Regions from separate parts of the Duganella sp. GW822-FHT06D06 genome, predicted to be linked through region 2. Evidence: riboswitches for the same ligand, from Rfam matches in the RefSeq annotation. Region 2 holds a riboswitch; the other holds the start of a gene.
What was found. A riboswitch is a leader RNA that binds a small molecule or an ion and turns the genes downstream of it on or off. The one in region 2 is predicted to bind thiamine pyrophosphate.
Positions count from the first base shown of each region.

Region 1: another riboswitch for thiamine pyrophosphate. It lies ahead of thiC (phosphomethylpyrimidine synthase ThiC); the one in region 2 lies ahead of AC1RMD_RS04205 (TonB-dependent siderophore receptor).

Region 1 is NZ_JBXALQ010000005.1:91,123-99,448, forward strand. Features, by position in the region: gene AC1RMD_RS11070 (WG repeat-containing protein) at 1-533, shown strand, start outside; gene AC1RMD_RS11075 (hypothetical protein) at 653-994, shown strand; gene AC1RMD_RS11080 (PAN domain-containing protein) at 1,021-1,611, shown strand; gene AC1RMD_RS11085 (hypothetical protein) at 1,628-2,155, shown strand; TPP riboswitch at 2,251-2,351, shown strand; gene thiC (phosphomethylpyrimidine synthase ThiC) at 2,427-4,343, shown strand; gene thiS (sulfur carrier protein ThiS) at 4,351-4,554, shown strand; gene AC1RMD_RS11100 (thiazole synthase) at 4,664-5,449, shown strand; gene thiD (bifunctional hydroxymethylpyrimidine kinase/phosphomethylpyrimidine kinase) at 5,446-6,321, shown strand; gene thiE (thiamine phosphate synthase) at 6,331-6,975, shown strand; gene AC1RMD_RS11115 (ANTAR domain-containing response regulator) at 7,046-7,675, shown strand; gene AC1RMD_RS11120 (response regulator) at 7,930-8,326, shown strand, end outside.
Region 2 is NZ_JBXALQ010000002.1:213,921-222,246, reverse strand. Features, by position in the region: gene AC1RMD_RS04225 (hypothetical protein) at 1-569, opposite strand, end outside; gene pnuC (nicotinamide riboside transporter PnuC) at 791-1,441, shown strand; gene AC1RMD_RS04215 (AAA family ATPase) at 1,438-1,962, shown strand; gene AC1RMD_RS04210 (hypothetical protein) at 1,959-2,684, shown strand; gene AC1RMD_RS04205 (TonB-dependent siderophore receptor) at 2,681-4,834, opposite strand; TPP riboswitch at 4,890-4,989, opposite strand; gene AC1RMD_RS04200 (Imm26 family immunity protein) at 5,156-5,668, shown strand; gene AC1RMD_RS04195 (hypothetical protein) at 5,655-6,362, opposite strand; gene AC1RMD_RS04190 (sensor histidine kinase) at 6,362-7,729, opposite strand; gene ompR (osmolarity response regulator transcription factor OmpR) at 7,745-8,326, opposite strand, start outside.

The DNA.
Region 1 (8,326 bases), on a different contig from region 2:
CCACGCTGCCATTGACCGATGCGCTCGACTGGATGGACCATGACCGCTTCGAGCGTACGCTGCGCGCCACGGCGCACGGCGGGAAGGGCACGCGCGCCGTGCTGGCGGCGGACCTGCTGCGCACCTTGCAGGTGGCGCGCTGGGGCTATGTCGATCGGCAGGGACGGCTGAAACTGCCGCGCCGCTACGAGCGAGCCACGTCCTTTGCGGCGGGGCAGGCGATGGTCCGCGTCGACGGCGGCTGGCAGCAGATCGACCGGCTCGGCCAGCGCGTGGCGGCGCCGGCGGCCGGCGGGCCGCTGGCGCCGCCGTCCGCGTCCAGCGCCTCCGCCGTATCCCCCGAGGGCGCCGCCGCGTCCGTCACCTGCGGCGGCGGGCAGCGGGTCGACGCCGTGCGTCCCTATGCCGATGGCCTGGCGGCCGCCCGCTGCGGCCTGCTGTGGGGTTATCTCGACCGCGACGGACGGTTCGTCATTCCACCTCGTTACATGGAGGCCGGCGACTTCGCCGACGGCCTGGCGCCGGTGCGGTGAAGCGCCTGGCCGGTCTCTCCATAGTATTTCTAAATGACACTGATTATTGTCAACTGACAAGAATTTATGGGCGTTAAGCAGGCATCCCCCGTCGCAGCACCCACCCAAAGGAGTCCAGCATGAAACTGCAACTTGCCCTGTGTCTGTTCGTGGCCGCCAGCGCCGCGCCCATGGTCCAAGCGGTCGAGCCCGTCTCGTTGTACCAGGGCTTGATCTCGTTCCGCGACGGCCCCGACCCGGCCGGCAAGACGCCGGTGTACTGGGCCACCAGCAAGACCCTGCACACGATCAACGGCCCGCGCGCCGCCGCACTCAAATTCGGCGCCAACTGGGTGGCGGAAATCCGCTGGTGCGGCGACCGCAACGGCCGGCCGCTGCCGGGCGAATGCTCGGACATTTATCACAATTTCCGGCATGGCGTCGACATCACGGAAACCACCGTCAACCTGCTGCATCCCTGACCCACCCACCATGCCCGGAGACCGTGATGAAAAAGCCGCTATCGATGTTGGCCGCGCTGCTGGTGCTGCCTTGCCTGTGCGCCGCCCAAGGCGCCGAGCCGTGGGGAGTGTGGGCCAACCGCATGAATCCCAACTTGCCGTGGAGTGAACCCTGCAATATCCAGTACGTGATCTCGCCCAGCCCGGCCCGCTATGATCGCCAGCCCGAGTACGTGCGGGTGCGCAGCGCCGCCAATCATCACGACGCCGACCAGTTCCAGCGTCTGTTCAGCCCCTTTTTTGACGATATGCCGGACAAGGTGGTCAAGCTGGCGCGCTGCCATGGCGGGGGCGCGGGCACGGATGGGGGGGCGGGCGGTGGTGGCGGCGGCTCGATGCAGCGCTTGCAGTCCGGGATCAACCGTTACGGCGGCGACTACAACGATGCCTGGAGCGAGCCCGGCGGCGGCGACGCCGGCAGCTGCGCCGCGCGCTGCGAACAGGATGCCCAGTGCCGCAGTTTCAGCTGGGTCAGGCCGGGCGTGCAGGGACGGGTCTCGCGCTGCTGGTTGAAACACACGGTGCCACAAGCGAGCAATAACGACTGCTGCGTTTCCGGCGCCAAATCGTCCGACTGAGCGCGAGGAGAACATCATGAGCTTCGTCGTCGCGCCCCGTTGGCTGGCGGGCTTGAAACGCCTGGCCGCGTTCTTGCTGGCAGGTTGTTTCTTCCTGCCGCTGTATAGCTGCGGCACGCAGGGCCAGCCGCCCGGCCTGGCGCGTTCGGCGTCCGCGCCGGCCCTGGCGACGGTCCGGGCCCCGGCCGCCGTTGCGCCGCGCGCCGGATCGCCGGCGCCGTCGAAGCTGCCCGGGCGGCTGGAATTTATCCCTTACGAGATGTTTTCCTGGGGCGATTCCTACAGCATGGCCGGCTTGCTGGTGTTCTTCTGGCCGGCCGCGCTGCAACTTGCCGTGGCGGTGGCGCCTGCGGCGGGCGTCCGCGCGGCGCGGGCCGAGCCGTTGCTGTGTCTGGGCAGCGCGGCCGCCTTGGCCTGGCTGTTGTGGCGCGCGCATTTCCTGCCGGGCTATCAGCTGGAAGTGGGCATGCCGCTGGCGGCGCTGGCGTTGTTGCTGTACGCCGTGCCGCGCTTGGCGCGCGGCGCCCCGCCCGCATCCGGCTAGCCCGCGTGGCCTGATACCGGGTATGGCGGTTTTTTTTGCGCGGACATGGTCCGCGCGGCGCGGCGCGGCGTATAATCAGCCCGCTGCCGCAAGGCGGCACACGCTAGGGGTCCTGCGCATTGCGATGCGCGGGTGAGAAATACCCTCCGAACCTGATCTGGATAATGCCAGCGAAGGGAAGCTTAGGACATCGCCGCCACGCATCGCTCCATCTGTGGCCCGGCGCCGTCCAATCTCCTTTGCTGGCTCCTGTAGCTAACGAAGGAGCCACATGAACGCCAACGCCAAATTCCTCTCCGCCACCGCCACGGTGGACGAGGCAGCCATCAAGCCCTTGCCGAATTCCCGCAAAGTTTACGTCGAAGGCAGCCGTCCCGACATCCGCGTGCCGATGCGCCAGATCACCCAGTCCGACACGCCGGCCTCGTTCGGCTTCGAGGCCAATCCGCCGATCTACGTGTACGACACCTCCGGCCCGTACACCGACCCGGAAGCGCTGATCGACATCCGCTCCGGCCTGGCCGCGACGCCGCGCCTGCCGTGGATACTCGAGCGCGACGACACCGAAGAACTGGATGGCCCGAGCTCCGAATACGGCCAGGCCCGCCTGGCGGACCCGGCGCTGGCCGAGCTGCGCTTCAACCTGCTCCGCAAGCCGCGCCGCGCCCGTGACGGCAAGAACGTCACGCAGATGCACTACGCGCGCCAGGGCATCGTCACGCCCGAGATGGAGTTCGTCGCCATCCGCGAAAACCTGCGCCGCCAGGAGTACATGGAAGACCTGAAGCACTCCGGCCCGATGGGCCAGCGCCTGGCCGACCTGATGGGCCGCCAGCATCCGGGCCAGTCGTTCGGCGCCAGCATCCCGGCCGTCATCACGCCCGAATTCGTGCGCGAGGAAATCGCCCGCGGCCGCGCCATCATCCCGGCCAACATCAACCACCCGGAAATCGAGCCGATGATCATCGGCCGCAACTTCCTGGTGAAGATCAACGCCAACATCGGCAACTCCGCCGTCACCTCGTCGATCGGCGAGGAAGTCGAGAAGATGACCTGGGCCATCCGCTGGGGCGGCGACAACGTCATGGACCTGTCGACCGGCAAGCACATCCATGAAACCCGCGAGTGGATCATCCGCAACAGCCCGGTCCCGATCGGCACCGTGCCGATCTACCAGGCGCTGGAGAAGGTCAACGGCAAGGCCGAGGACCTGACCTGGGAGATCTTCCGCGACACCCTGATCGAGCAGGCCGAGCAGGGCGTCGACTACTTCACCATCCACGCCGGCGTGCTGCTGCGCTACGTGCCGATGACGGCCAAGCGCCTGACCGGCATCGTCTCGCGCGGCGGCTCGATCATGGCCAAGTGGTGCCTGGCGCACCACCAGGAATCGTTCCTGTACACGCACTTCGAAGAGATCTGCGCCATCATGAAGGCCTACGACGTCTCGTTCTCCCTGGGCGACGGCCTGCGTCCCGGCTCGATCTACGACGCCAACGACGAAGCGCAGCTGGGCGAGCTGAAGACGCTGGGCGAACTGACCCAGATCGCCTGGAAGCACGACGTGCAGGTGATGATCGAAGGCCCGGGCCACGTGCCGATGCAGCTGATCAAGGAGAACATGGACCTGCAGCTGGAACAGTGCCACGAAGCGCCGTTCTACACGCTGGGCCCCTTGACCACCGACATCGCGCCCGGCTACGACCACATCACCTCCGGCATCGGCGCCGCGCAGATCGGCTGGTACGGCACCGCCATGCTGTGCTACGTCACGCCGAAAGAGCACCTGGGCCTGCCCGACAAGAACGACGTCAAGGACGGCATCATCACCTACAAGATCGCCGCCCACGCGGCCGACCTGGCCAAGGGCCATCCGGGCGCGCAGATCCGCGACAACGCGCTGTCCAAGGCGCGCTTCGAGTTCCGCTGGGACGACCAGTTCAACATCGGCCTCGATCCGGACAAGGCGCGCGAATTCCACGACGAGACCCTGCCCAAGGATTCGGCCAAGGTGGCGCACTTCTGCTCGATGTGCGGCCCGCATTTCTGCTCGATGAAGATCACCCAGGAAGTGCGCGAGTACGCCAAGGCCAACGGCGTGTCCGACGGCGCGGCGCTGCAGCAGGGCATGCAGGTGAAGGCGGTGGAGTTCATCAAGAACGGCGCCGAGCTGTATCGCAAGCTGTGAGGCCGGCATGATCGACATCGAATTGAACGGCGCCCCCTACCAGGTGCCGCCGCGGCAGACGCTAGCCCAGCTGGTCGCCGCGCTGTCGCTGACCGGGCAGGCGCTGGCGCTGGCGGTCAACCGCGCCGTGGTGCCGCGCCAGCAGTGGCCGCAGCGCGAGCTGCAGCCGCAGGACCAGGTCGACATCGTGCGCGCCATCGGCGGCGGCTAATTTTAATGGGGTCAAGTCTGACATTCGGACACGGCCTCTGCCGTAGCGGCCGCTAGGGCAGAGGCCGTGTCCGAATGTCAGACTTGACCCCCAAGGATAAGGAACCATCATGGACCATCAAGACTTGCTCACCATCGCAGGCAAGAGCTACAAATCGCGGCTGCTGGTCGGCAGCGGCAAGTACAAGGACCTGCCGCAGACCCGCGCGGCGACCGACGCCGCCGAAGCGGAAATCATCACCGTGGCGATCCGCCGCGTCAACATCGGCCAGGACCCGAAGGCACCCAGCCTGCTGGACGTGCTGCCGCCGTCACAGTACACCATCCTGCCCAACACGGCCGGCTGCTACACCGCCAAGGACGCGGTCTACACGCTGCAAATGGCGCGCGAGCTGCTGAACGGCCACAAGCTGGTCAAGCTGGAAGTGCTGGGCGACGAGAAGACGCTGTTCCCGCACATGCCGGAAACCCTGATCGCCGCCGAGGCGCTGGTCAGGGACGGCTTCGACGTCATGGTCTACTGCAGCGACGATCCGATCCAGGCCAAGCTGCTGGAGCAGATCGGCTGCGTCGCGGTGATGCCGCTGGCCTCGCTGATCGGCTCCGGCATGGGCATCCTCAACCCGTGGAACCTGTCGCTGATCATCGAGCAGGCCAAGGTGCCGGTGCTGGTCGATGCCGGCGTCGGCACGGCGTCGGACGCCGCCATCGCCATGGAGCTGGGCTGCGACGGCGTGCTGATGAACACCGCCATCGCCGGCGCGCGCGATCCGGTGCGCATGGCGCGCGCCATGAAGCTGGCCGTGCAGGCCGGCCGCGAGGCTTACCTGGCGGGCCGCATCGCCCGCAAGTTCGCGGCCTCGCCGTCGTCGCCGATGGCGGGCCGGCTGGCATGAGCGAGCGCCTGTCCTCGCAAATGGCGGCGCAGCTGATGGCGCAACTGGTGGCGCGGCCGTGCGTGCTGGTGTTCGCCGGACTCGATCCGTCCGGCGGCGCCGGCATCGCCGCCGACCTGCAAGCGGTGGCCGGGCAGGGCGCGCACGCGCTCACCGTGGCCACCGCGCTGACGGTGCAGGACAACGACCGCGTCTACGGCGTGCAGCCGGTCGACGGCGCGATGGTGCTGCGCCAGGCGCAGGCGCTGCTCGACAAGATGACGGTGCGGGCGGTGAAGATCGGCATTCCCGGCAGCGCCGCCAACGCGCTGGCGATCGCCGAGATCATCGGCCGCCTGCGCGCCCGCCAGCCGGAGTTGCCGGTGGTGCTGGACCCGGTGCTGGCCAGCGGCCACGGCGACCTGCTGTCGCGCGACGACGCGGTGCAGGCGCTGGCGCCGCTGCTGCCGCTGGTGACGGTGCTCACCCCCAACGGCCCGGAAGCGCTGGCGCTGACCGGCACGGCCGAACCGGGCGCGCAGGCGCAGGCCTTGCGCGCGCGCGGTTGCCGCCATGTGTTGATCACCGGCGGCCATGATGAGCGTGGCGAGGAAGTCATCAACCGCTGGTTCGGTCCCGGCGCCACGCCGGCGCCGCGCCTGTCCGACAGCGAGCCGCCCGAGGACGCGCGCCACTGGAGCTGGCCGCGCCTGGCCGGCGAATTCCACGGCAGCGGCTGCACGCTGGCCTCGGCCATCGCCGGCCAGCTGGCGCTGGGCATGTCGATGGAACGCGCGCTGGAACTGGCGCAACAGTATTGCTATCGCGCGCTGCGCGGCGCCTACACGGTGGCCGCCGGCCAGCGCATCCCGCAGCGCCTACCTTTGATTTGAGAGCACATCATGCACGGACTTTATTTGGTTACCCCCAACTGGGACGACAGCGCCAGGATGCTGGCGCTGAGCGAGCGGGCGCTGGCCGCCGCCCAGGGCGCGCGGCCGGGCGTCGCCATGCTGCAATACCGCCACAAGGAAGCCGGCCCGCAGCAGCGGCTGGATCAAGCCGGCGCCTTGCTGGCGTTGTGCCGGCGCTACGGCGTGCCTTTCATCGTCAATGATTATGTCGAGCTGTGCGAGCAGCTCGGCGCCGACGGCGTCCACCTCGGCGGCACCGATGCCGACGTGGCGCAGGTGCGCGCCCGGCTGGGGGCGGACAAGATCATCGGCGCCTCCTGCTATGGCGACCTGCCGCGCGCGCTGGCGGCGCAGGCGGCCGGCGCCAGCTACGTGGCGTTCGGCGGTTTCTACCCGTCGCGCGTGAAGCAGTACGCAGTGACTACCAGGATGGAGATCCTCGACCAGGCGCGCGCGGCGGTTCGCGTGCCGACCGTGGTGATCGGCGGCATGACGCCGGACAACGCCGCGCCGCTGGCCGCGCGCGGCGCCTCCATGGTGGCGGCCATCAGCAGCGTCTACCAGGCCGACGACGTCGGCGCCGCCGTGGCCGCGTTCCTGCGGCTTTATGCCGATAAAAATACGGGGCGATAAAAGGCTGGCATGACGGGCGGTTTTCCGCCTTATAATTGGCGGGTTAGCTTAAGCCTAAGGTTGCCGCCACATGAATGTCCCTTCCAGCCCGAAGCGTCTGATTCTGATCGTCGACGATGACCCACTGCTGCTCGATTTCCTGGGCGAGGTGCTGGGCCACGCCGGCTACGACATCCTCAAGGCCTCGTCGGCCGAACAGGCGCTGGAGCAGATCGCCCAGCGCGAACCGGACCTGGCCCTGCTCGACATCCACATGCCCGGCATGAACGGGCTGGAGCTGGCCAAGCAATTGCACGCCACCAGCTCGGTGCCCTTCATGTTCCTGTCCGGCCGCGGCGACGCCGACGCCGGCAAGCAGGCCGCCTCGTACGGCGCGGTCGGCTTCCTGGTCAAGCCGGTCGACGAAAAACACCTGATGCCGGCGTTTGCCGCCGGCCTGGCGCGCGCCGACGAAATCCGCCAGCTGCGCCGCACCGAGCTCAATCTGAACGCCGCGCTGGCCGCCGGCCGCGAGACCAGCCTGGCCGTCGGCCTGCTGATGTGCAAATTCCAGACCGACCGCAACACCGCCTTCGAAGTGCTGCGCGACCACGCCCGCTCCAACCGCCGCAAGGTCAACGAGGTGGCCGACCAGTTGCTGGCGGCCGAGGAAACCTTGAACAGTTTGCACGTGGCCTTCAACCAGCGTCTGAAAAAGTAAACGCCGGCGCTTATTTTTCGGTATTTTCTTGCTTTGCGGTACTCATCATGTAGACTGTGTCCATGAGCGGCAGGCCTGTCCTGCCCGCTTCGTAGTGCGGCGGGGCCTCCAACCTGCGCCTGCCGCCTCCCCAGCCGCCTGTTCCCTGCGGCCGTCCGTATCCCCTCGGCCCAACTCCGCCGACCCCTGCGTTGTCCTGCCAGCCCCGTGCTGCCGGCGCCGCGATCCCTTGGTTTTTGTGTGCGGAGACACTTATGACGAACGATTATTCCCAGGATGGCTATCGGCCCTTCAGCGAGCAGGACGGCGGCGCCGCGATCGGTTTTTCGATTTTCGCGGAAGCGCCCCGCGTGCTGCATATCGACAAGGACTTCGACGCGGCGCTGGTGCTGTCGACGCTGCTGGTGCCGGAAACCCGGGTCACCCATGCGTCCACCCTGGCCGACGCGCGCGACATGCTGCAACACCAGCGGTTCGCGCTGGTGGTGATCGATCCCGACCTGGCCGACGGCGACGGCGCCAGCCTGCTGCCGCTGTTGCAGCAGCACCAGGGCGAGGCCCGCGTGCTGGTGTATTCGGCGCGCCATCCCGAGCGCCACACGGCCGGCTGCGCCTTCCTGCCCAAGCCGTGGACTTCGCCGCGCCAGCTGT
Region 2 (8,326 bases):
TTGTTGATCAGGATGTTGCCCAGTACCGGCAGTATCCAGCTGAGGTTGGAGTCGCAGTCGGTGGAGGTCGACAGGTTGCCGGTGATGCCGACCTTGTCGGTCGGGATCACGCCATCTGCAGTGCCGAACTGCGCCGTGACCTTGATGTCACTGTATGTGGTGGTGTTGATGCAGCTGTAGTTGATCACGCCCCATTTGGTGCCGCTGTAGGTGGCCTTGACGCTGTAGCTTAGGCCGCTCATCGTCACAAACACTACGCCGCTGGCGTCGGGACGCAGAGTGATGGTGGGATAGCCGGTGACGGCTCCGCCAGCAAAGTGCGCGCCGCCGCCGTTGATGGCGTTGGCCGCTGCTGCGTTCAGGCCGGATTCGATGCGGTGCGGGGTGTACTGGGCATCGACGATCAGTGCGCCCAGCGGGCCGTTGGCGTTGCGGTTTTCCGAATAGGACAGGCTGCCGTTGTTGAGGCTGACCGAGGCGATGTTCTGGCCGGTTTTGACGACGGGAATAAAGTCGGCGTGGGCTGCGCCGGCAGCCAATGCTGCGGCGAGAAACAGGATTTTGCGCATTCTGGACTCCAGAGAAATTGAGGGATGTTGCTATTTTATGGTGCCATATAGGCAATGACAAATCAATAATAATAAAAAATTAGTAATATTTTTTCTATTGAAATGAGTGGGCGAGCGCAACCGCAGGCCGCCGCTAAATCTTGCTTATTCAGCAGAAAACTCGCATACTGCCGCGGCGATATCACCCACCCTTGGCGGCCGCCACGCCGCACCCACAGACGATGAACGATCCCGTAGTCCTGCTTGGCCTGGCCAACGCGCCTCTAGTCCTGTTTGGCCTGGGCACCACCCCTCTTGAACTGCTGGGCTTCGTGCTGTCGGTGGTGACGGTCTGGTTCAACATCCGCCAGCTGCACTGGGCCTGGCTGTTTGCCATCCTGTCGTCGGCGATTTATGGTTTGGTCTTTTACGAAGCCCGGCTGTACGGCGACATGGCGCTGCAACTGGTGTTCATCGCGGTGTCGGTCTGGGGCTGGAAGCAATGGCTGGGCGGCGTGCCCAGCATGGCCGCTGAGCTGCCGGTGACACGGCTGGATGCGCGCGGCGTCTGGATTTCCGGCGCCGGCTGGCTGGCCGGCTTCGTGCTCCTGTGGGGCTACCTGTCCTGCTACACCGATACCGATGTGCCGAAGGCCGATGCCTTCCTCACGGCCGGCAGCCTGCTGGGGCAGCTGCTGCTGTCGCGTAAAAAGGTCGAGAACTGGCATGTCTGGATCATCGTCGACGTGCTGTACGTGGCACTGTACCTGCACAAGCACCTGGTGCTGACGGCCGTGTTGTACGCGGTGTTCGTCGGCATGGCGGTGATCGGCCTGCGCGCCTGGAGCAACGACCATACGGATGGCCGCAACGGCCGCATGGCGCTGGAATGAGCGCGCAGGCGCCGCTGCGGGTGGCCGTCCTGGGCACCACGTCGTCCGGCAAGTCGACGCTGGCGGCGGCGCTGGCCGAGCACTATCAAACGCTGTGGGTGCCCGAGTACCTGCGCGAGTTCGTCGACACCGAGGCCCGGATACCGGTGGCGGCCGACCAGTTCCACATCGCCGAGACGCAGCGCGACCGCGAGGACGCCGCCGCGCCGCGCGCCGGCAAGTATCTTTTTTGCGACACGGCGCCACTGATGACGGTGGTCTATGGCCGCCATTACTTCGGTGGCTTCGACCAGCAACTGGCCGCGCTGGCGGCCCGCCATCAGCAGGACTACGCTTACACGCTGGTGATGGCGCCGGACATTCCCTGGGTGGCCGACGGCTTGCAGCGTGAATCCGAGGAAGTGAGCGTCATCATCAATCGCATGCTGCTGGACGAGCTGGCGGCGCGTGGGATACCCTATCTGCTGGTGTCGGGCGATCCCGGCGAACGACTATCCCAAGTGGAGCGGCATCTACCATGAAGCAACGGTTGGCGGCGATATTGATGTGTGTGTCCCCGCTGGCGTTGGCCGATACCGGTTACTACCTGGTCTCCACCTACGATGTGGAAGGCCAGGCATCCCTCGACTACAAATACTGGAACGCCCACTACAAGGGCCGCACCGCGGCGGCGCCGGAAATCGGTATCGGCTACGGCGTCACGTCGCGCTGGTACACCGAGGTCTACGCCAAGTGGTTCAAGATGAACGGCGGCGCCGCTCATTGGGTGGAGACGGCCTGGCAGAACGACTACCTGCTGACGCAGGGCCAATACGACTTCGACCTGGCGCTGCACACCAAAGTGGAAAAGGCGCGCGACAACGCCGGCGGCTACGCGTTTGAATGGGGCCCGGTGCTGCAAACGGAAATCGGCCGCACGCAGTTCAACGCCAACCTGTTCTTCCAGCGCGACTATCGCGTGGCGCCGGGCGGCGGCGAACATCCGATGGAGCTGACCTACCAGCTGCAGGTCAAACATAACTGGAAGCCGTGGCTACAGCCTGGCGTGCAGGCTTTCGGCGAAGTGGGGAAGTGGAACGACTGGCTGCCATACCGGCAGCAGTCGCACCGCGCCGGGCCGGCGGTGTTTGGACACCGCGATATCGGCCGGCAGGAGATCAAGTACGAATTCGCTTACCTGGTCGGCAGGAATTCGGCACGCGCAGCGAAGAGTTTTTCGATGCGCGTGCAGTTGATCTTTTAAAGGTCGAACTGGGCCGACACGCGGAAGGTGCGCGAGGCGCCTGGCATCAGATAGCCACCCAGGTCCGGCGTGACGTCGCGCCAGTAGAACTTGTCGAGCGCGTTGTTGACGCTGGCGCGCAGCGTGGTCTGGACGCCGCCGATGCGGGTGGCGTAGGCTCCGCCCAGGTTCAGCACATGGTAGCTCGGCACGAACACCTGGTTCGTCTGGTCGAACGCCTTCTTGCCCGAGTAGATCCAGTTGGCGTTGACCGACAGGCCGGTCACTTGCGGCACCGCGTAGTCGGCGTAGACGGTCGACTTGAATGCCGGGACGTTGGTGACGCGCTTGCCGTCGAGTTTCACCGAGCCGGTGTCGCGCTGCTGCGAGTTGAGCGTGGTGGCCGATACGCCCACCGTCAATTCACGCGAGGCGCGGCCGTTCAGGGCCATTTCCAGGCCACGGTGCTGCGCCTGGCCGTTGTGCACAAAGTAGTTCTGGACATCGGTATATTCGAGGCCTTTGCGGATCTCGAACAGCGCGACGCTGGCGCTCAGGTCAGGACGGATATCAGTCTTGACGCCCACTTCGACCTGCTTCGACTTACCCGGCGCCAGCGCGCGGCCAGGGTTCTTGGTGCCGATCGGCGCGACGCCGCCATGCTCCAGACCCTGCGCATACGAGGTGTAGACCGAAACGTTCGGACGCAGGCTGTACACCAGCGCCACATTCGGCAGCCAGAAGCCGACGTCGGTGTGGGCGTCCGGCAGCATTTTGTCATTTTCGTCCGGGCCGACATATTCAACGCGCTTGACCTGTACGTAGCGCGCGCCGGCGTGCAGCTTGAGCTGCTCGTTGATGTTCAGGATGTCCTGCGCGAACAAGGCGCGTTCGTTGTCGCTGCGGCGCTCGGAAACCGGTTTGCTGGTGCCGCCGTTCGGCGCCACCATGATCGGGTGGTAGATGTTGCTGAACGCGTCGCCTTTCGGGCCGGCCTGGGTGTACAGGTAGTCGCCCCATTTCTCGCTGTTCTTGAACAGCGATGCGCCGCCGGTGAATTGGTGCTTGATCGTGCCGGTGCTGAACTTGCCCTGCACCAGCGCCTGCACCGTCAGCGGCGATTTCTTTTCGCCCAGGCTGACGTAGTCGTAGACGTCATAGTCGCCGTTGTCGCAGTAGCCGGGGTACAGGCCTTGCGCGCCGCAGCCGTAAGGGAAGGCGGTGTAGTCGTCGCGCTTGAACTGGTGCTGGTTGGCGCTGACGGTGGTGCTCCAGTCCGGCGTGAACTTGTACTCGAAGCGTACGCCGATATTGCTGCTGCTGGTCTCGACCGGACGGCTCCACGGCTGGTTGTTGAGCATGGTGTCGGCCGGGATGTTCGGCAGCGTCTCATTGTTCAGCAGCTGGAAGCCGGGCGCGGTCACTTGCGATTTCTTCTGGTAGTCGGCGTCCACTTGCAGCAGCGCCTGCGGCGAGATCTTCCAGTCGAAGGCGGCCGAGATGAACTTGCGGTTGCCGTCGGCGCCCTTGATGTATGAACGCAGGCGCTCGGCGGCGGCGTTGAAGCGGTAGCCGAAGCGCTGGTCTTCAAAGCGGCCGCCCAGGTCGACGGCGCCGTACAGCGTGCCGCGTTCGCGTTCTTCCAACACCACGGTGCGCAGCGGCGTATCGGTCGGGCGCTTGGTGACGTAGTTGACGATGCCGCCCGGCGCCGAGACGCCGGCTTGCAGGCCGGACAGGCCTTTCAACACTTCCAGGCGCTCCTTGTTTTCCAGCGGAATCTGGGTGTCGGCCGAGATGGCCATGCCGTCCTTGCGGTAGCTGGAGGCGTTGTCCAGCTTGAAGCCGCGGATCGAGAACTGCTCCGAATAGCCGACCGCGTTGTAGGCGTCGCCGATGCTGGCGTCGTAGCGCGCGGCGTCGGTGGTGGAGCGAATTTGCAGGTCCAGCATCTGCTGCGAGGTCAGCACGCTGACCGAGGCCGGGGTTTCCAGCAGCGTCGCGTTGGAGAAACCGGCCACACTGGCGCGGCTGGCCTGTGCGCGGGCGCCGGTGATCACCACTTCGGGCATGGCTTGCTCGGCGGCGGAGGTTTCGGCGACGGCGGCGCCGGGAAATGCCTGGAGTACCGCCAGGGCGATGGCGGAAACTGCGAATCTTGGTGTGTTCATGTGCTCTCTCTTTTGTTCTTGGCTGGGAGCCGCGAAGAGAGCCATCAAAGGAGGGGAGAACTACTTTGCGCTTTCCTTCGCTGGCATTATCCAGATCAGGTACGAAGGGTATCTCTCACCCGGCAGCAAAAGCTCCAGGACCCCTAGCGAGGCGCTAGTGTAGCACATGCGGTGCCGTGCGCCGCGATCCGCGCGGCACCGCTACACTTGCGGTTTGCGCCACAAGGCGCCAACGAAGCAGACACAGCTTTTAACGGAGGCGCCATCATGTCAGTACATTTTGGCGACACTCTGCTGCATCGTGCAAGTGAAAGGGCAGGAATGAGGCAGTCGTATCAAGAAGGAAGCTGGTTCGCCATACCGTTGCTGGATGGCGGCTATGGCTGGGGCCTGGTGGCGCGTTTGTCGCCGGGCAGCAAGATCATGCTGGCGTATCTGTTCGGGCCCAAGCTGCCGCGCTTGCCGTCGCTGGAGGAGCTCAACACGCTGCAACCGCAGGACGCGGTCAAGGTGCTGCGGGTGGGCGACATGGCGCTGGCCAGCGGCCACTGGCGCGTGCTGGGCGATATCGTCGACTGGAATCCGGCGCTGTGGCCGATGCCGCAGTTCCTGCGCCGCGCCGACTCGCTCAAGCGCGCCTGGCGCGTGACATATTCGGACGCGGACCCGAGCCGTTCGGAGCGCGAAGAGTCCGTGCCCTACGATACGCAGGGCCTGGAGACGGATTCGCTGTACGGCTATGGCTCGACCGAACTGTTGCTGACCAGGCTGCTGGAGCCGCAGGATCACCCGATCAACCGCAGCAGCAACGACAGCAGCGTCAGTCGCAGCTGACGTTCCAGGCCGCAAACTCGCCGCGGTGCTTGCGCACCGCGACGCGGGCGATGGTGTCGCGGTCGCTTTCAAATACCAGGCTGAACATCACGGGCGCGCCTGTCACCGGCGCCGCCGGCTCGATCGCGCGCAGCGTGAAGGGCAGGGCGCGCTGGCGGATGCATTGCGAGTTGCCGGCGAACAGCAGGCGCGCGCGGCCCAGCAGTTCAGGATACTGGCGCAGCAGCGCCACCACGTCTTCCGGCGGCAGCGCCTGGTCCATCAACACCGTGTGCCGGGCGGCGCTGCAGATGGTCTTGGGCTGGGCCAGCCACACATGCCAGCTCGGCAGCTGGGCCGACTCGCTCCAGCGCTCATCCTTGGGCGCCTTGGCGTCGTAGATAAAACTCGATTTGATTTGCCGGCACAGGTCGACCGCCGAATGGCGCGGCGCCGAATCGACGCGCGCCACCACCTGCCACGGCTTGCCGCGCTGGCGCTGGATCTCGAACTCCGGCGCGAACAGCGGCGGCACCGGGCGCGCGCCCCTGGATTCGGCCAGCATCTTCTGGCGGAAGTAGTCGTCGAAGGAGCTGCGTTCCTCGTCGCTGGCGGCGCGCTGCTCGATGCGCGGCGGCGCGGCCGGCTTGGCCGGTTTGATGGCGGCGGCCGGTCCCGCCGCCGCCAGCAGCACGGCAAAATACATGGCCCGCATCAAGCCGCCTTCATCACGATCTGGATCAGCAGGCCGCCGCCGTCGCGGTTGCGCACGTGCAGCTCGGCGCCGTGGCGCAGCATCACGCGGTCGACGATGGCCAGGCCCAGGCCGGCGCCGTTGGCCTGGCCGCGCGCGGTGTCGAGCCGGGTGAAGGGCTTGAGCAGTTGCTCGATCTGGTCGTCCGGCACGCCGCTGCCGTGGTCCTGCACTTCGACGATGACGCGGCGCGAGGTGTGCATGCCTTTCGTGCTGCACTTGATGTCGATCTCGGACAGTTCGCTGCCGGGCGTCTTGCCGTAGCGGCGGGCGTTCTCGATCAGGTTGTTGATGACGCGCTTGATGTCGGTGGCGTTGCCCATCACGTGGGCGTTGGCGACGATGTCGGTGGTGATGCGCACGTCCGGCAGGCGGCCGGCTTCATGCGCGGTGTCCTGCAGCAGTTCGCTGAGGTCGACGTTGATGAAGCTCGATACCTCGGTCGGCTTGGCGTAGTCGAGGAACTGGCCGATGATGTCGTCCATCTGGCCGATGTCGGACTGGATGCCCTCGCGTGCCTCGTTCGACAGGTTGGCCATCTCCACTTCCAGCTGCATGCGCGCCAGCGGCGTGCGCAGGTCGTGCGAGATGCCGGCCAGGATCACGGCGCGGTCCGATTCCACCTGCTGCAACTGGATCACCATCTGGTTGAAGCTGCGGTTGGCCTCCATGATCTCCATCGCGCCTTTTTCCGGCAGCGGGTCGGGCCGCTTGCCCTGCGCGAAGGCGCGCGTGGCCTGCGTCAGGCGGCGCAGCGGCAGGTTGATCAGGCTGGAGATGAAGGCCGCGCCCAGCAGCGACACTACCGACACCACGCTGGCCCAGCCCAGCCACTGGATGCCGGTCAGGCCGCGGATGCGCTCGCGTTCCAGCATCAGCCAGTAGGCGTCGTCGTCGATCTTGAAGCTGACCCAGAAGCCGGCCACGCCGTTGACGCGCGCCGAGAAGCGGGTGTCCTCGCCCAGCTTGGCCTTGACCAGCTTCTGGATGTCGGGCATCAGCGCATTGTCGGGCGGCGGATCGACCTTGTCGTCGTCCTCCAGCGTGAACACGCGGATGCCTTCGTTGGACACCAGGTCGAACAGCAGCTCGCGCCGCAGTTCGGGCGCCGAGTGGGTGAGGGCGGCATGGGTGATGGTGACCACCGAGATCACCTGCGAGGAGATCTGCTGCACCTGCGGCTCGTGCTGCACCGCGCTGATCATGCCGACCCAGGCGGTCATGCTGGTGGTGGTCAGCGCGCCCAGCAGGAAGAAGGTGCGCCAGAACAGGCCGCTTTTCAGGCTGGCGGCCCTAAACGTAAACGGAAACTTCGACGGAAACTTCATGCGCACGCCCGCGCCTTAGCGCGGCTGCCCCTCCGGAATAAACACATAGCCCAGGCCCCAGACGGTCTGGATGTACAGCGGGCTCGATGGATCGGGCTCGATCAGTTTGCGCAGGCGCGAGATCTGCACGTCCAGGCTGCGGTCGAACACTTCGTATTCGCGGCCGCGCGCCAGTTCCATCAGCTTTTCGCGCGACAGCGGCTGGCGCGCGTGGCGGGCGAATACTTTCAGTACCGAGAATTCGCCGGTGGTCAGCGGCACGGTTTCGCCGGCCTTCTTCAGCGTGCGGGTGCCCAGGTCCAGCACGAACTGGCCGAACTCGAACGACTGCGGGGTTTCCGACGGCGCGCCGGGGATTTCGTCCGGGCCGCGGCGGCGCAGCACGGCGCCGATGCGGGCCACCAGCTCGCGCGGGTTGAACGGTTTGGGCAGGTAGTCGTCGGCGCCCATTTCCAGGCCGACGATGCGGTCCACGTCCTCGCCCTTGGCGGTCAGCATGATGATCGGCGTCTGGTCGCCGGCGCCGCGCAGGCGGCGGCAGATCGACAGGCCGTCTTCGCCCGGCAGCATCAGGTCCAGCACCAGCAGGTCGTAGCG